DNA from 2 places in the Kitasatospora sp. NPDC057940 genome. Region 2 is predicted to be linked to the other one. Evidence: riboswitches for the same ligand, from Rfam matches in the RefSeq annotation. Region 2 holds a riboswitch; the other holds the start of a gene.
What was found. A riboswitch is a leader RNA that binds a small molecule or an ion and turns the genes downstream of it on or off. The one in region 2 is predicted to bind guanidine.

Region 1 (6,934 bases), on a different contig from region 2:
TCCCGTTCACCTGCCCCGAAATGATCATCGAGCATTGTGTGCCAGAGTTGCCCAACCCGGCCCGATCGCCCGTACCCTACGGGCCAGGCCGGGCTGCTGACGCGGACACCACGGCCGAAGGCCGCGGGCGGCAGCCGATCGATGAGCAAGTGGAGCACGGTGGGACCCAGGTGAACCGGACGATCATGCTGCCGGCCTCCCTCGACGAGGCCGTCGACGCGCTGGCCGCCACCCCGGCCGCGGTACCGGTGGCCGGAGCCACCGACCTGATGGAAGCCGTCAACGCCGGACGGCTACGCCCCGCCGCCCTGGTCGGCCTCGGCCGGATCACCGAACTGCGCGGCTGGCGCTACGAGGACGGCGGCACCGCCGTCCTCGGCGCCGGACTCACCCACGCCCGGATGGACCGCCCCGACTTCGCCGCGCTCATCCCCGCGCTCGCGGACGCCGCCCGCACCGCAGGCCCGCCGCAGGTCCGCAACGTCGGCACCCTCGGCGGCAACATCGTCACCGCCGCCCCGGCCGGCGACACCCTCCCGGTGCTCACCGCCCTGGAGGCCAGCGTCACCCTCGCCCGGGCCGGCGCCAGCCGCGAGGTGCCGGTCAGTCACCTGCTCACCGGCCTCGACCCGGTGCGCCCCGGCGAACTCCTCACCTGGGTGCGCGTCCCGCTGCTGCACGCCCCGCAGGTCTTCCTCAAGGCCACCGGCCGCAGCGGCCCGGCCCGCGCCACCGCCTCCGTCGCGCTGGTCCTCGACCCCGCCCGGCGCGCCGTGCGCTGCGCGGTCGGCGCCGTCGCACCGGTGCCGCTGCGCCCGCTGGAGGCCGAGGCCTGGGTCGCCGGCTGCATCGACTGGGACGGCAGCCGGGAGATCGACCCGGCCGCGACCGCCGCCTTCGGCGAGTACGTGGCCACCGCCTGCGTCCCCGACAGCTACGGCGCCGAAGGCGCCTGGGAGGCCGTGACCGAGGGGCCGAGCGCGGCCGCCATCCGGCTGCGGCGTACCGTATCGGTGCTGGCCCGACGGGCACTGGGAAGGGCGCTGAAGTGACCACAGACCCCATCGAGACCCTCGACGCCGACCCGCTCGGCCTCACCCCGCAGGTCAGCCGCGAGCTGCGCCCGTGCGCCTCCTACACCTTGCGGGTCAACGGTTTCGAACGGCCCGTCACCGACGCCTGGATCGGCGAGAGCCTGCTCTACGTGCTGCGCGAGCGGCTCGGCCTGGCCGGCGCCAAGGACGGCTGCGAGCAGGGCGAGTGCGGGGCCTGCTCGGTGCAGGTGGACGGCCAGTTGGTGGCCGGCTGCCTGGTGCCCGCCGCGCTGGCCGCCGACAGCGAGATCAACACCGTCGAGGGCCTGTCGGCCGCCGGCGGCGCGAGCGACGTCCAGCAGGCGCTGGCCGAGTCCGGCGCGGTGCAGTGCGGCTACTGCACCCCCGGCATGGCGATGGCGGTGCACGACCTGCTCCAGCGCAACCACCGCCCGACCGAGGTCGAGGCCCGCCAGGCGCTCTGCGGCAACCTCTGCCGCTGCACCGGCTACCGCGGCGTGCTGGCCGCCGTCCAGAGCATCGCCGACGCGCGCGCCGAGGACGTCGAGGAGGCGGAGGAGACGGCCTCTCCGGCCGCCGCCCAGACCGCCGCCCCGGCCGCGGGACAGCCCGCCGAACAGCCCGCCGGGGAAGCCGCCGCCGGACCGGAGCCGGCCGCCGAACCGCCGGTCTACGCCGACGCCGACGCCTGGATCGAGCACGTCCCGCAGCCGCCCGCCGAGCAGCCCCCGGCCGGCACCGACCAGCCGTACGGCGACGGCCAGGGCGGCTACGACACCGGCGTGTACGACACCGCCGTCCTGACGCCGGTCCAGGGCATCCCCGCCCAGACCGCCGACGACCAGGTGTACTACCCGCCCCAGGGCTACCCCGAGCAGCCGTACCAGGGCACCCCCGCCCACGGCACCTACGTGCCCGGCGGCTACCCGCAGCAGAACGGCTACGACGCCGGGTACGACGCCCCGGTCTACGAACCCACCCCCGCGCACGGCACGCCGCTGCCCGGGGCCGCCTTCGACGGCACGCCCCCGCACGGCACGCCGTACGTCGCCACGCCCCCGCACGGCGCCCCGGCCGGCGGCACCGCCCCGGCCGGCGTCCCGTACGGCGCCACCCCCGCCCACGGCATCCGGCTCCCCGAGGACGACCACGCATCATGACGTCGCCTACCGACATCGGCGCAGCACTCCAGCAGGACGGCGGCGAGGGCGGTGCACCGGAGCCGTTCGGCCTGGGCAGCTCACCGCTGCGCAGCGACGCGCTGCCCAAGGCGCTCGGCATCTACCCGTACGCGGCCGATCTGTGGGCCGAGGGGCTGCTCTGGGGCGCGGTGCTGCGCTCGCCGCACCCGCACGCCCGGATCAGGGGCATCGACACCGCGGCCGCGCTCGCGCTGCCCGGCGTGCACGCCGTGGTCACCGCCGCCGACCTGCCGCCCGGCCCGGACGGAAGCCCGGACGGCGCCCCGGCCGGGCCGATCGTCGCCGACCGGCCGGTGCTGGCCGCGGGCGTGGTGCGCCACCACGGCGAGCCGATCGCCGCGGTGGCCGCCGACCACCCGGACACCGCCCGGCTGGCGGTCGGTCTGATCGCGGTCGACTACGAGCCGCTGGAGGCCGTCACCGACCCCGAGCAGGCCTTCACCGCCCCGTCGCTGCACCCGGACGGCAACCTGTTCCGCCACCTGCCGCTGCGCACCGGGGACCCGGACGCGGCCGGCGAGATCATCATCGAGGGCCTCTACCAGGTCGGCCGTCAGGACCCGGCCCCGCTCGGCGCCGAGGCCGGGCTGGCCGTGCCGCGCCCGGACGGCGGCGTCGAACTGCACCTGTCCTCCACCGACCCGCACGGCGACCGCGACCGCACCGCCGCCTGCCTCGGCCTGGAGCCCGACCGGGTCCGGCTGGTGGTCACCGGCGTGCCCGGGGCCACCACCGACCGCGAGGACCTCTCCTTCCAGGTCACCCTGGCGCTGCTGGCGCTGCGCACCGGCCGCCCGGTGAAGATGACCCTCACCCGCGAGGAGTCCTTCCACACCCACCCCTCGCGCCACCCCGCGCTGCTGCGCTACCGCCACCACGCCGACGCCGAGGGCACCCTGGTGAAGGTCGAGGCGCAGATCCTGCTGGACGGCGGCGCGTACGCGGACGTCTCCGCCGAGGCGCTGGCCGCCGCCACCGCGTTCTCGGTCGGCCCGTACGTCTGCCCGAACGTCTTCGTGGACGCCTGGGCGGTGCGCACCAACAACCCGCCGGCCGGGCGGATGCGCGGCGAGGGCGCGTTGCAGGCCTGCTTCGCCTACGAGTCGCAGCTGGACCAGCTGGCCGCCCGGATCGGCGTGGACCCGGTGGAGATCCGCCGCCGCAACGCGATGTCCACCGGCGACCCGATGCCCACCGGACAGGCCGTCACCTGCCCGGCGCCGGTCGGCGCGCTGCTGGAGGCCGTCGCGGCCGAGCCGCTGCCGGCCCTGCCGGTGGACGACCCGGACGCCGAGTGGCTGCTGCCGGGCGGGCCCGGTGGCGCCGGCGACCCGGCGGCGGTGCGGCGCGGGATCGGCTACGCCGTCGGCATGGTGCACATGCTCGGCGCCGAGGGCGAGGACGAGGTCTCCACCGCCACCGTGCGGGTCAGCGGCGACCACGCCACGGTGATCTGCGCGGCCGTCGACTCCGGGCAGGGGTTCGCCACGCTGGCCCGGCAGATCGTGCAGACCGTGCTGGGCGTCAGCGAGGTGTACATCGCGCCGGCCGACAGCGACCAGTCCATCGCCGGTCCCTCCGCCCGCGGCCGGCACACCTGGGTCTCCGGCGGCGCCGTCGAGCGCGCCGCGCTGATGGTCCGCCACCAGCTGCTCCAGCCGATCGCCGCCAACTTCGGGATGTCGGTGGAACTGCTGCAGATCGCCGACGGCAAGATCACCTCGTACGACGGGGTGCTCGGCATGCCGGTCGCCGAGGCGCTGGAGGGCAAGGAGCTCTGGGCGACGGCCCAGTGCCGCCCGCACCCCACCGAGCCGCTGGACGAGTCCGGGCAGGGCGACGCCTTCGTGTCGATCGCGTTCTGCGCGATGCGCGCGGTGGTGGACGTGGACATCGAGCTGGGCGCCGTCCGGGTGGTCGAGATGACGGTCGCCCAGGACGTCGGCCGGGCGCTGAACCCGCGGCAGATCGAGGACCGGATCGAGGCGGGCGTGGCCCAGGGCGTCGGCCTGGCGCTGCTGGAGGACCTGCGCACCGAGGGCGGCGTGCTGCTGAACCCCTCGCTCACCGGCTACCGGCTGCCCACCGCGCTGGACACCCCGCAGGTGCGGATCGCCGCCCTGCTGGAGGAGCGGGACGTGGTCGCCACCTTCGGGGCCAAGGCGGTCAGCGCCGCCCCCGCGGTGGTCGCCCCGGCGGCCGTGGCCGCCGCCGTCCGGGCGGCCACCGGCCTGCCGGTCGGCCGGCTGCCGATCCGGCCGGAGGACGCGGTCGCGGTCTGACGGCCGGGGGCGGCGGTTTCGGCCGACCGCCCCGGAAATACCGTAAACAGGAATTGCCGGTCGACGGAATGTCGACCGGCAATTCCATTTCCGGCGAGGCCATGACGGGAATCGAACCCGTGTACACCGCTTTGCAGACGGTTCCCTAAGCCACTCGGGCACACGGCCAGTGAATTCATAGTGGCGGAATGCGCGGGGGGCCGTCAACGGCGGAATGTAAATTCTGTATGGCGGCTTGTGCTACGGTCGGAACCAGGTGGCCGGTCGCCCGGCCGCCCCGGACGAGCGCGTCGTACCCGGTGACGACAAGACGGCGCAGTTCAGCGGCAATCCGGCCGCTGTGGACTGCGGAGGTAGGCCGTCATGGCATGGCTCGTTCTGATCATCTCGGGTGTCCTGGAGACCGTGTGGGCGGTGGCCCTGGAGTCGTCCAAGGGCTTTTCCCGGCTCACCCCCAGCCTCGTCTTCGGTGTGGCCCTGCTGCTGAGCATGGGCGGGCTGGCGTACGCGATGCGCACCATTCCGATCGGCACCGGCTACGCGGTCTGGGTCGGCATCGGCGCGGTCGGCACCGCGCTCTACGGCATGGCCGTCCTGGGGGACGCGGTGACGGCGGCCCGGATCGGCTGCCTGCTGCTCATCGTCTCCGGCGTGGTCGGCCTGAAGGTGCTCCACTGACCTCCGCCTGAGCTTCCCCCTGACCCTGGTCCTAAGCCCTGCGGACTAGCTGATCACCGACTCGGGTCAGGGGTCATGAAGCTAGACGGCCCTTACGATGTTACGTATGACCACTGCCTCCCCCACCTCGGTCGACTCCGCCTCGATACCCTCCGAACCCGACCCCGGTGGCGGGGTCCTCAGCGGCCGCTACCGCGCTCTGACGCTGGGGATCGTGTCGGTGGTCCTGGTGATCGCCTTCGAGGCGACCGCCGTCAACACCGCGATGCCGACCGCGGCCCGCCAGCTGAACGGCATCGGGCTGTACGCCTTCGCCTTCTCCGGATACTTCACCACCACGCTGTTCGCGCTGGTCGTCTCCGGGCAGTGGTGCGACCGGCGCGGGCCGATGCAGCCGCTGTTCACCGGCATCGCGGTGTTCGGCGCGGGACTGGTGGTGGCCGGGACGGCGCCGGGCATGTGGGTGTTCGTGGCCGGGCGGGCGATCCAGGGCCTGGGCGGCGGGCTGGTGATCGTCGCGCTGTACGTGGTGGTCGGCCGGGCCTTCCCGGAGCGGCTGCGGCCGGCGGTGTTCGCGGCCTTCTCCTCGGCCTGGGTGCTGCCCTCCATCGTCGGGCCGCTGGTCTCCGGCGCGATCACCCAGCACCTCGGCTGGCGCTGGGTGTTCCTGGCCGTGCCGGTGCTGATCCTGCTGCCGCTGGCCGTGATGGGCCCCGCGCTGGCCCGCTCCGAGCGGGAGCACCCGGTGGCCAGGGGCGCGGAGTTCGACCGCCGGCGCACCCTGCTGGCCGCGATGGCGGCGCTCGGTGCCGGCCTGCTGCAGTACGCGGGCGGGCGGCACGACCTGATCGGGCTGCTCCCCGGGGTCGTCGGGGCGGCGCTGCTGGTGCCGGCCGTCCTGGGGCTGCTGCCCCGGCGGACGCTGCGGGCCGGGCGGGGGCTGCCGGCGGTGATCCTGCTGCGCGGACTGGCGGCCGGGGCGTTCCTCGGGGCCGAGGCCTTCGTCCCGCTGATGATGACCACCGAGCGCGGCCTCTCGCCGACGATGTCGGGGCTCACCCTGACCAGCGGCGGGCTCACCTGGGCGCTGGGCTCCTGGTTGCAGGGGCGGCCGGGGGCCGAGCGCTACCGCGAGGCGATGATCCGGGGCGGGTTCGTGCTGACCGCGGTGGCGATCGCGGGCGCCGCGCTGGTGCTGGTCCCGGCGGTGCCGGCCTGGGTGGCGGCGGTGGCCTGGGGCGTCGGCGGCATCGGGATGGGACTGACCGTCGCGAGCGTCAGCGTGCTGATGATGAAGCTCTCCGCGCCGGAGGACGCCGGGGTGAACTCGGCGGCCCTGCAGATGAGCGACGCGCTGGGCAACGTCCTGCTGACGGGCCTGGCGGGGGTGATGTTCGCGGTGCTGGGCGGCGGCTCGCTCGCCGCCGCCCACGAGGGCGCCGGGGCCACCGCCTCGGCCGGGGCCACCGGGTCGCCCGCGGCGTTCGCGGTGATCCTGCTGGCCATGGCCGGCGTGGCGCTGCTGGGGGCGCTGCTCGCCGGCCGGGTCCGGGTCAGGTCCTGAGGGTCAGCCGGCAGCGGCGGCGGAGGGCACCGGCGGTGCCCCGGGGGTGCCGAGGAAGGCCTCCCAGCCGCCGGTCGGCGCCTGGCCCGGGGCGAGGCCCTGGAGCTTGCGCAGCACCGCGGTGTCCTGGGCGTCCAGCCAGTCCACCAGTTG
Region 2 (6,934 bases):
CTGTTCCTGGTCAACGTGCCGATCGGGGTCGCGGCCGTCGTGACCGGGCTCGTCGGCCTGCGCGCGGCGGACGAGCCCCCGGCCGGCCGCTTCGACACCACCGGCTTCCTGCTCGCCACCCCCGGCCTCGGACTGCTCACCTACGCGCTCGGCTTCGGCCCGGCGCACGGCTGGTCCTCGCCGGGAGTGGCGCTCAGCGGCGTGGCCGGCCTCGTCCTGCTCGGCATCGCCGTGCGCCACCAACTCCGCGCCGCCGAACCGCTGGTGGACCTGCGGCAGCTCGCCGACCGCACCTTCGGCACCGCCACCTGGCTGGCCCTGCTCACCTCGGCCGGCCTGATGGGCGCGCTGTTCGTCCTCCCGCTGCTCTACCAGGCCGCCCTCGGGGCCTCGGCCCTCGACGCCGGGCTGAGCGTCTTCCCCGAGGCGATCGGCCTGATGGCCGCCTCCCAGGTGGTCGACCGCCTGCTGCCCCGGTTCGGCCCCCGCCGCCTCGCGCTGCCCGCGCTGCTGCTCGCCGCCCTCGTCCTGGCCGCCCTCGGCTTCGCCGAGAACCCCTGGGCCGTACGGGCGCTGATGTTCGCGGTCGGGCTCGTCCTGGGCACCGCCGTGCTCACCGTCCAGATCGCCGGCTTCGCCGACGTCCCCGGGCCCGCGATGGGCCGCGCCATGGGCCTGTTCACCATCGTCCGAACCCTCGGCGGCGCCCTCGGCATCGCCGCCACCGCCGCCCTCATCGGCGCCCTGGACACCGACGGCGGCTCACCCGGCCCCTACCGCCTCGCCCTCCTGCTCACCGCCGCCCTGGTCGCGGCCGGCACCCTCCTCACCACCCGCCTCCCCCGGGAGGCGCCGGGACCCTGAATCGGCTCCGGCTGCCGTACGGTGGCCGGAGCACTGGAGGAGAGCCCATGAACCCCGAGCACTACCGTCTTCTCGAAGAGGCCCGGCGCAGTCTCCCGGACGGCTACAAGGTGGAGTTGTCCGGCGACATCATCGTCATGCAGGCGTCACCGTCGTCGGTCCACCAGCTGAACCTCGCGCTGGTCCAACGCCAGTTCGAGGCGCACTGCCCTCCCGGCTACTTCCCCACCGGGAACAGTGACCTCTCCTCACCCGAGGTCGGCTCCGTGCGCAATCCCGACCTCACCTACCTGCCCGAGGACGTCATCGACCTGGCCGGCCACGACATCCCCGCCGAGCTGGCCCTGATCGCGGTCGAGATCGTCTCCCCGTCCAATCCCGAGAACGACTGGACGGGGAAGGTCCGCGACTACCCGCGCATGGGCTTCCCGCTCTACCTGATCGTGGACCCGCGGCAGCAGACGGTCACGCTGTTCTCCGAGCCGAACCACGACCGGTACCACACGAGGACCGAGCGGGAGTTCGGCGGGACGATCAGGGTTCCCGATCCGTTCGGCTTCGAACTGGACCTCTCGCGGCTCGTCCCGTACAAGGACTGATCACCGGGCGCCCGGCCGATGGGCTCAGGCGCTCGGCCAGAGGATCAGGTCGGGCAGGGCGTGCCGGCGCGGCCGGTCGCCGAGGTCGGCGAGTGCGGTGCGGATGGCCCGGAGGTGTCCGACGGTCAGCTGCAGGGGCGGCTCGTCGGGCTGGTGGGTCGTGCGGATGGGGTAGTCGACGCCGGGGGTGCGGGTCATCTCGATGTGGCAGCCGAGCAGGTGCGTCACCGGGCGGCGTTCGGCGAAGTCGATCAGCCGGTCGACGGTGCGGGTGAAGGCCGGCCAGTCGTCGATGTAGAGGCGGCCCGGGTAGACGGTGTCGCCGGTGAGCAGCAGGCCCGTCCACGGGTCGTAGTAGGTGACGGCCGCCGGGTGGTGGCCCGGGGTGGCCAGGCATTCGAGCACCCGGCCGCCGCCCAGGTCCACCCGCGCGACGGCGTCCGGGTCCTGGTCGAAGCCGAAGTACGGCCAGGCCGTGGCCGGGTCGGCGCCGACCAGGGTCGTCGCGGGCCGGTCGGCGAACTGTCCGTCGCCCGCGACGTGGTCGCCGTGCGGGTGGGTGTGCAGGACGAGCAGTCCGTAGCCGTCGCGGGGGTGGTCGGCGAGCCACCGGTCGATGAGCCCGTCGACCACGGTGCGCAGCGGGAAGTACGCGGCGGAGGCGGTGGCCCCGGTGTCGATCAGGACGGCCCGCTCGCCCCCGAACAGCAGGAACAGGAACGGCGCCTCGTAGTTGACCGCCTTGTTCTGCCGCAGGATGACGGTGTGCTCGTCGTACGCGTGGACCTGGATGTCCGGGTCCGCGTTGTGCTTCGCGGACGGGGACCCGTGGATCCACCGCACGTCGAGCGGACGGGCGATCGGGGCACCGGCGGCCATGACGTCTCCTTCGGTGCGTCGTCTTGGCGGGCCGGGTACGGCGCACATCTCGTCCGGGGCGGTCACCGGCGCGCCGCCACCGGGACGCTAGCACGCCCCCGTCGCCGCGCGCCGGTCCGCCGATCCGGTGGGGACCGTCAGGCAGCCCCGAGCAGGTGCGCCAGTCCGTCCGCCAGCCCGCCGCGCCAACAGGCGTAGTCGTGGCCGCCGTTGAACTCGCGGTACGCGAGGTCGTAGCCGCGGGCGGTGAGGACGTCGCGCAGGTGGCGGTTCTGCGGGAGCAGCATCCACTCCTGGAGGCCGACCTCGACGTAGAACCGGGCCTCCCGCCGCTGCTCGCGGGCGAATTGGCGGGTCAGCCACTCACTGCCCTCGTCGAACTCGGTCTCGTCCGGCCACCAGAAGGAACCGGACTGGCAGAGCGCGCCGCCGAAGCGGTCGGGGCGCCGGAACGCGGCGAAGGCGGCGGTGAGGCCGCCCGCGCTCTGGCCGGCGATGACGGTGTCGGCCGGGTCGGTGGTGGTGCCGAACTCCGCCGCCGCCCAGGGGAGGAGGCGGTCGGCGAGGAGGTCGACGAAGGCCGGGTTGCAGCTGAGGTCGTCGGGCCGGCAGGGGCCCATGGTGTGGACGAGCAGGGCGACGGTGGGCGGGATGGCGCCGTCCGCCGTCAGGTTGTCGAGGGTGTCGCCGACCGACAGCACCTCGCCCCACATCTCGCCGTCCAGCAGCACGGCCACCGCGAACGGCCCGCCGCCGGCGGAGGGCCCGCCCCCGGCGGGGAGGTGGACGTCCACCCGCCGCCCGGCCACCTCGTGGGCCACCGTCCGCCCGCGCGGCACGCCGTCGCGCCGCCGGACGTACGGCTGGGCGGGGGCGTCGGGCAGGCTGAGCACGGACGACGGGTGGCGCCCGTCGCGGGCGGGCAGCCGGGGGGCGGCGTCGTGCGGGTCGGGGCGGGCGTGGTCGAGGACGCGCAGCCAGTCCGCCCGGGCGGTGCCGGGGGCGTCCCCCCGGAACGGGTACAGCTGGTAGGACGCCCGGTGGTCGGCGCGCAGCCGGTAGGTGATCGACCAGCGGCCGTCGTCGCGGCGGGTCATCAGGTGCGGGGCGAGGTCGCCGGCGTGCCGGTCCTTGTCGGTGACGGTGTGCAGGAGGGCGAGCACGCCGTCGCACGACGCGTCCTCGTGCACGAAGGTGACCAGGCGGTAGGCGGGGTCGGCCGGATCGGGCTCGACGAGGGGAAGGGTTTCCATCTGCGGGACTCCTCGGGGAGGTTAGGCGGGGGTGCCCTTGCGGCCGAGCAGCACCCAGAGCAGGAAGGGGCCGCCGAGGACGGTGGTGACGATGCCGACGGGGATCTCCACCCCGCCGATCAGCACCCGCCCCACGGTGTCGGCGAGCACGACGAGGACGGCGCCGGTCAGCGCCGAGCCGAGGACCGGCACGCGCGCCGGCCCGGCCAGCCGCCCGGCGATCACGGGCGCGGCCAGCGCGACGAAGCCGACCGGCCCGCACACGCCGACGGCCAGCCCGGCCAGCGCGACGGCCAGCAGCAGGCAGCCGAGCCGGACCCGGCCCGGGTCGACGCCCAGCGAGGCGGCCACGCTGTCGTCGAAGCGCAGCACCGCCAGCCGCCGGGCCACCGCCAGGGCGAGCGGCACGAGCACGGCCAGCCCGATCAGGACCGGGGTGGCGATGGCGTAGTCCCGCCCGTTGAGGCTGCCGGAGGTCCAGACGTACAGCGAGCCGGCCGAGTTGAGCGAGCGGCGGGCGAGCGCGACCTGGATGACGGCCGAGGCGAGCGCGGACATCGCGAGGCCGACGACCAGCACCCGGTAGCCCTGCGCGCCGAGCCCGCCGGAGACCAGGGTGACGACCAGGACGGCGGCCAGCGCGCCGAGCGGGCCGGCCCACCAGGCGCCGAAGGTACCGGAGACGGTGGCGGAGATCAGGACGGCGGCGGTGGCGCCGTCGTTGACGCCGAGCAGTTCGGGGGTGGCGAGGCGGTTGCGGGCGAGGGTCTGGGTGAGGCAGCCGGCCAGGCCGAGGGCGGCGCCGGCGGCGAGCCCTGCGACGATCCGGCCGAGCCGGAACTTCTGCACCAGCAGCACGTCCAGCCGGTCGCCGTAGCCGAACACGGCCTGGAGGGTGCGGCCGAGGCCGAGTTCGCTCTGCCCGGCGTGGGCGGACACGACGACGACGGCGAGCAGCGCCGCGGCCAGGGCGAGCGAGGCGAGCAGTGCCCGGCGGGGGAGCAGCAGCGACCAGGCGCCGCGCCGCACCACCAGGTCGGGTTTGGGCGCGGGCGGCTCGGACCGCCGGACGGGGGCGGCCTCGGCCGGGTCGGCCATGCCGAGCGCGGCGGTCCGGCGGGAGCGGACGATCGCGATCAGCGCGGGGGCGCCGACCAGGGAGACGATCACCGACACCGGCGCCTCGAACGGGCGGGCCACCACCCGGGCCAGCACATCGGCCCCGGTGAGCACGGCGGCGCCGAACAGTCCGGCGAGCACGGTGAGTTGCCCGACCCTGGGGCCGGCGACGGCCCGCGCCAGGAACCCGGCGAGCAGGCCGAGGAAGGAGATCGGGCCGGCCAGCGCGACGGCCGAGGCGGTCAGCAGGGTGACGGCGAAGGCGACGGCGGCCCGGGTGGCGCCGGGCCGGTGGCCGAGGCCGCGGGCGAGGTCGTCGCCGAGCGCGAGCGCGGTGAGCGGCCGGGTGGCGAGCAGGGCGAGCAGGAAGCCCACGCCGAGCACCGGGGCGAGCTGGCGCAGCGTCGTCCAGCCCTCCACCCCGGCCAGCGAGCCCAGCACCCACACCCGGTACCGGTCGTACGCCTCGGGCGAGTTGACGATCAGCACGCCGGTGAGCCCGCCGAAGGTGGCGCCGACCGCGGAGCCGCCGAGCACCAGCCGCATCGGGGACCCGCCCCGGGCGCCCGCGATGAGCAGCACCAGCGTGCTGGCGAGCACGGCGCCGCCGAAGGCGAAGGCCAGGTACCCGTACGAGGTCTGGACGCCGAGCACGGCGATGCCGAGCACGACTCCCAGCGAGGCGCCGGCGTTGACGCCGAGCAGTCCGGTCTCGGCGAGCGGGTTGCGGGTGACGGACTGCAACTGCGCCCCGGCGACCCCGAGCGCGGCGCCGACCAGCAGGGCGGTGGCCGTGCGGGGCAGGCGCAGGTCGCCGACGACGAGGGCGAGCCGGCCGTCCGCGCGGGCGCCGTGGCGGTCCAACAGGTAGTCCAGCACCCGCCCGGGGCCGACCTCTCCGGCGCCGACGGACAGCGAGAGCGCGGCGAGGGCGAGCAGGACCGCGACCGCGCCGAGGGCGATCGGCCAGGCGGCGCGGCGGCCGTCCCCGCGCGGTGGCGTCGGTGGCGGCGGGGCGTCCGGCTCGGTGCGGGACTCCCGAGGGGCGCCCACTTGCGACAATGTCATAAGGTAAGGCTAACCTAATGAGCGCATCGTCCTGTGGGCACCGTCATCGTGCCGGGTCGCCCGGACGCCGCCCAACCCCCGTACCACCGCTGCCCGGAGGCACCCATGCCGTTCGCCCAGAGCCCGCTCCACCCCGTCCGCCGCCGTGCGGCCCGGGCGCTGGCCGTCACCGGGGCGGCCGCCCTCCTGCTCGCCGGGTGCGGCTCCTCCGGGTCCTCCTCGGGCTCCGCGGGCTCCTCCTCCGCCGCCGGCAGCCCGGCTGCGGACGCGGCCGGTGGCAAGCGCACCGTCAAGGACGCGACCGGCAAGGCCGTCGAGATCCCCGCCGCGCCCCAGCGGATCGTCACCCTCACCCAGGAGGACCTCGACGCGGTGCTCGCCCTCGGCGTCAAGCCCGTCGGCATCACCAACGGCCAGGGGCTCAACGAGCCGCCCGCCTACCTCAAGGACAAGGTCCAGGGCGTCCCGGTGGTCGGCAACCTGCTGCAGCCCGTGATGGACAAGGTCATCGCCGCCAAGCCCGACCTCATCCTGGCCGGCGACATGCAGGACGAGCAGATGCTCAAGCAGCTGCGCGAGATCACCCCCGCCACCCTCGTCACCATGGCGCCCACCGACGACTGGAAGCTCGCCTTCCGCGGCATCGGAAACGCCGTCAACAAGCTCGACCAGAGCAACAAGGTGATCGCCGACTACGAGGCCAAGGCCGCCAAGGCCGGCGGAGACCTCGGCAAGAACAAGGGCGCGGCCGTCTCCATCGTCCGCTGGAACCCGACCGGGCCGAGCTGGATGGAGAAGAAGCAGTTCGCCAGCGGCGTCGCCCTCGACATGGGCCTCACCCGCCCGGCCGCGCAGGACAAGGACGGCAACGCGCACAGCCCGGCGCTCAGCCTGGAGAAGCTCGCCGAGATCGACGGCGACTGGCTGTTCCTGTCCACCCTCACCGACGACGGCAAGACCGCGCTCAAGGACGTCCAGTCCAAGCCCGCCTACCAGGAGCTGGGCGCGGTGAAGAACAAGCACGCCGTCACCGTGGACGGTTCGGTCTGGTCCACCCGCGGCGGGCCGCTCGCGGCCGACGTGGTCATCGGCGACATCGGCAAGGCGCTCGCCGCCTCCTGACCGGTCCGCGTTCGCTGTCGGGCCCTCGTC

Region 1: another riboswitch for guanidine. It lies ahead of ACFVTF_RS16710 (SMR family transporter); the one in region 2 lies ahead of ACFVTF_RS15660 (MBL fold metallo-hydrolase).

What each region holds. Positions count from the first base shown of each region.
Region 1 covers NZ_JBHVPH010000009.1:59,623-66,556, forward strand. The annotation lists gene ACFVTF_RS16690 (xanthine dehydrogenase family protein subunit M) at 186-1,052, shown strand; gene ACFVTF_RS16695 (2Fe-2S iron-sulfur cluster-binding protein) at 1,049-2,215, shown strand; gene ACFVTF_RS16700 (xanthine dehydrogenase family protein molybdopterin-binding subunit) at 2,212-4,539, shown strand; tRNA gene ACFVTF_RS16705 (tRNA-Cys) at 4,636-4,707, opposite strand; guanidine-III (ykkC-III) riboswitch at 4,793-4,859, shown strand; gene ACFVTF_RS16710 (SMR family transporter) at 4,903-5,217, shown strand; gene ACFVTF_RS16715 (MFS transporter) at 5,324-6,781, shown strand; gene ACFVTF_RS16720 (hypothetical protein) at 6,785-6,934, opposite strand, start outside.
Region 2 covers NZ_JBHVPH010000008.1:136,753-143,686, forward strand. The annotation lists gene ACFVTF_RS15650 (DHA2 family efflux MFS transporter permease subunit) at 1-864, shown strand, start outside; gene ACFVTF_RS15655 (Uma2 family endonuclease) at 912-1,463, shown strand; gene ACFVTF_RS15660 (MBL fold metallo-hydrolase) at 1,488-2,342, opposite strand; guanidine-III (ykkC-III) riboswitch at 2,355-2,415, opposite strand; gene fes (enterochelin esterase) at 2,480-3,595, opposite strand; gene fhuB (Fe(3+)-hydroxamate ABC transporter permease FhuB) at 3,617-5,782, opposite strand; gene ACFVTF_RS15675 (ABC transporter substrate-binding protein) at 5,888-6,904, shown strand.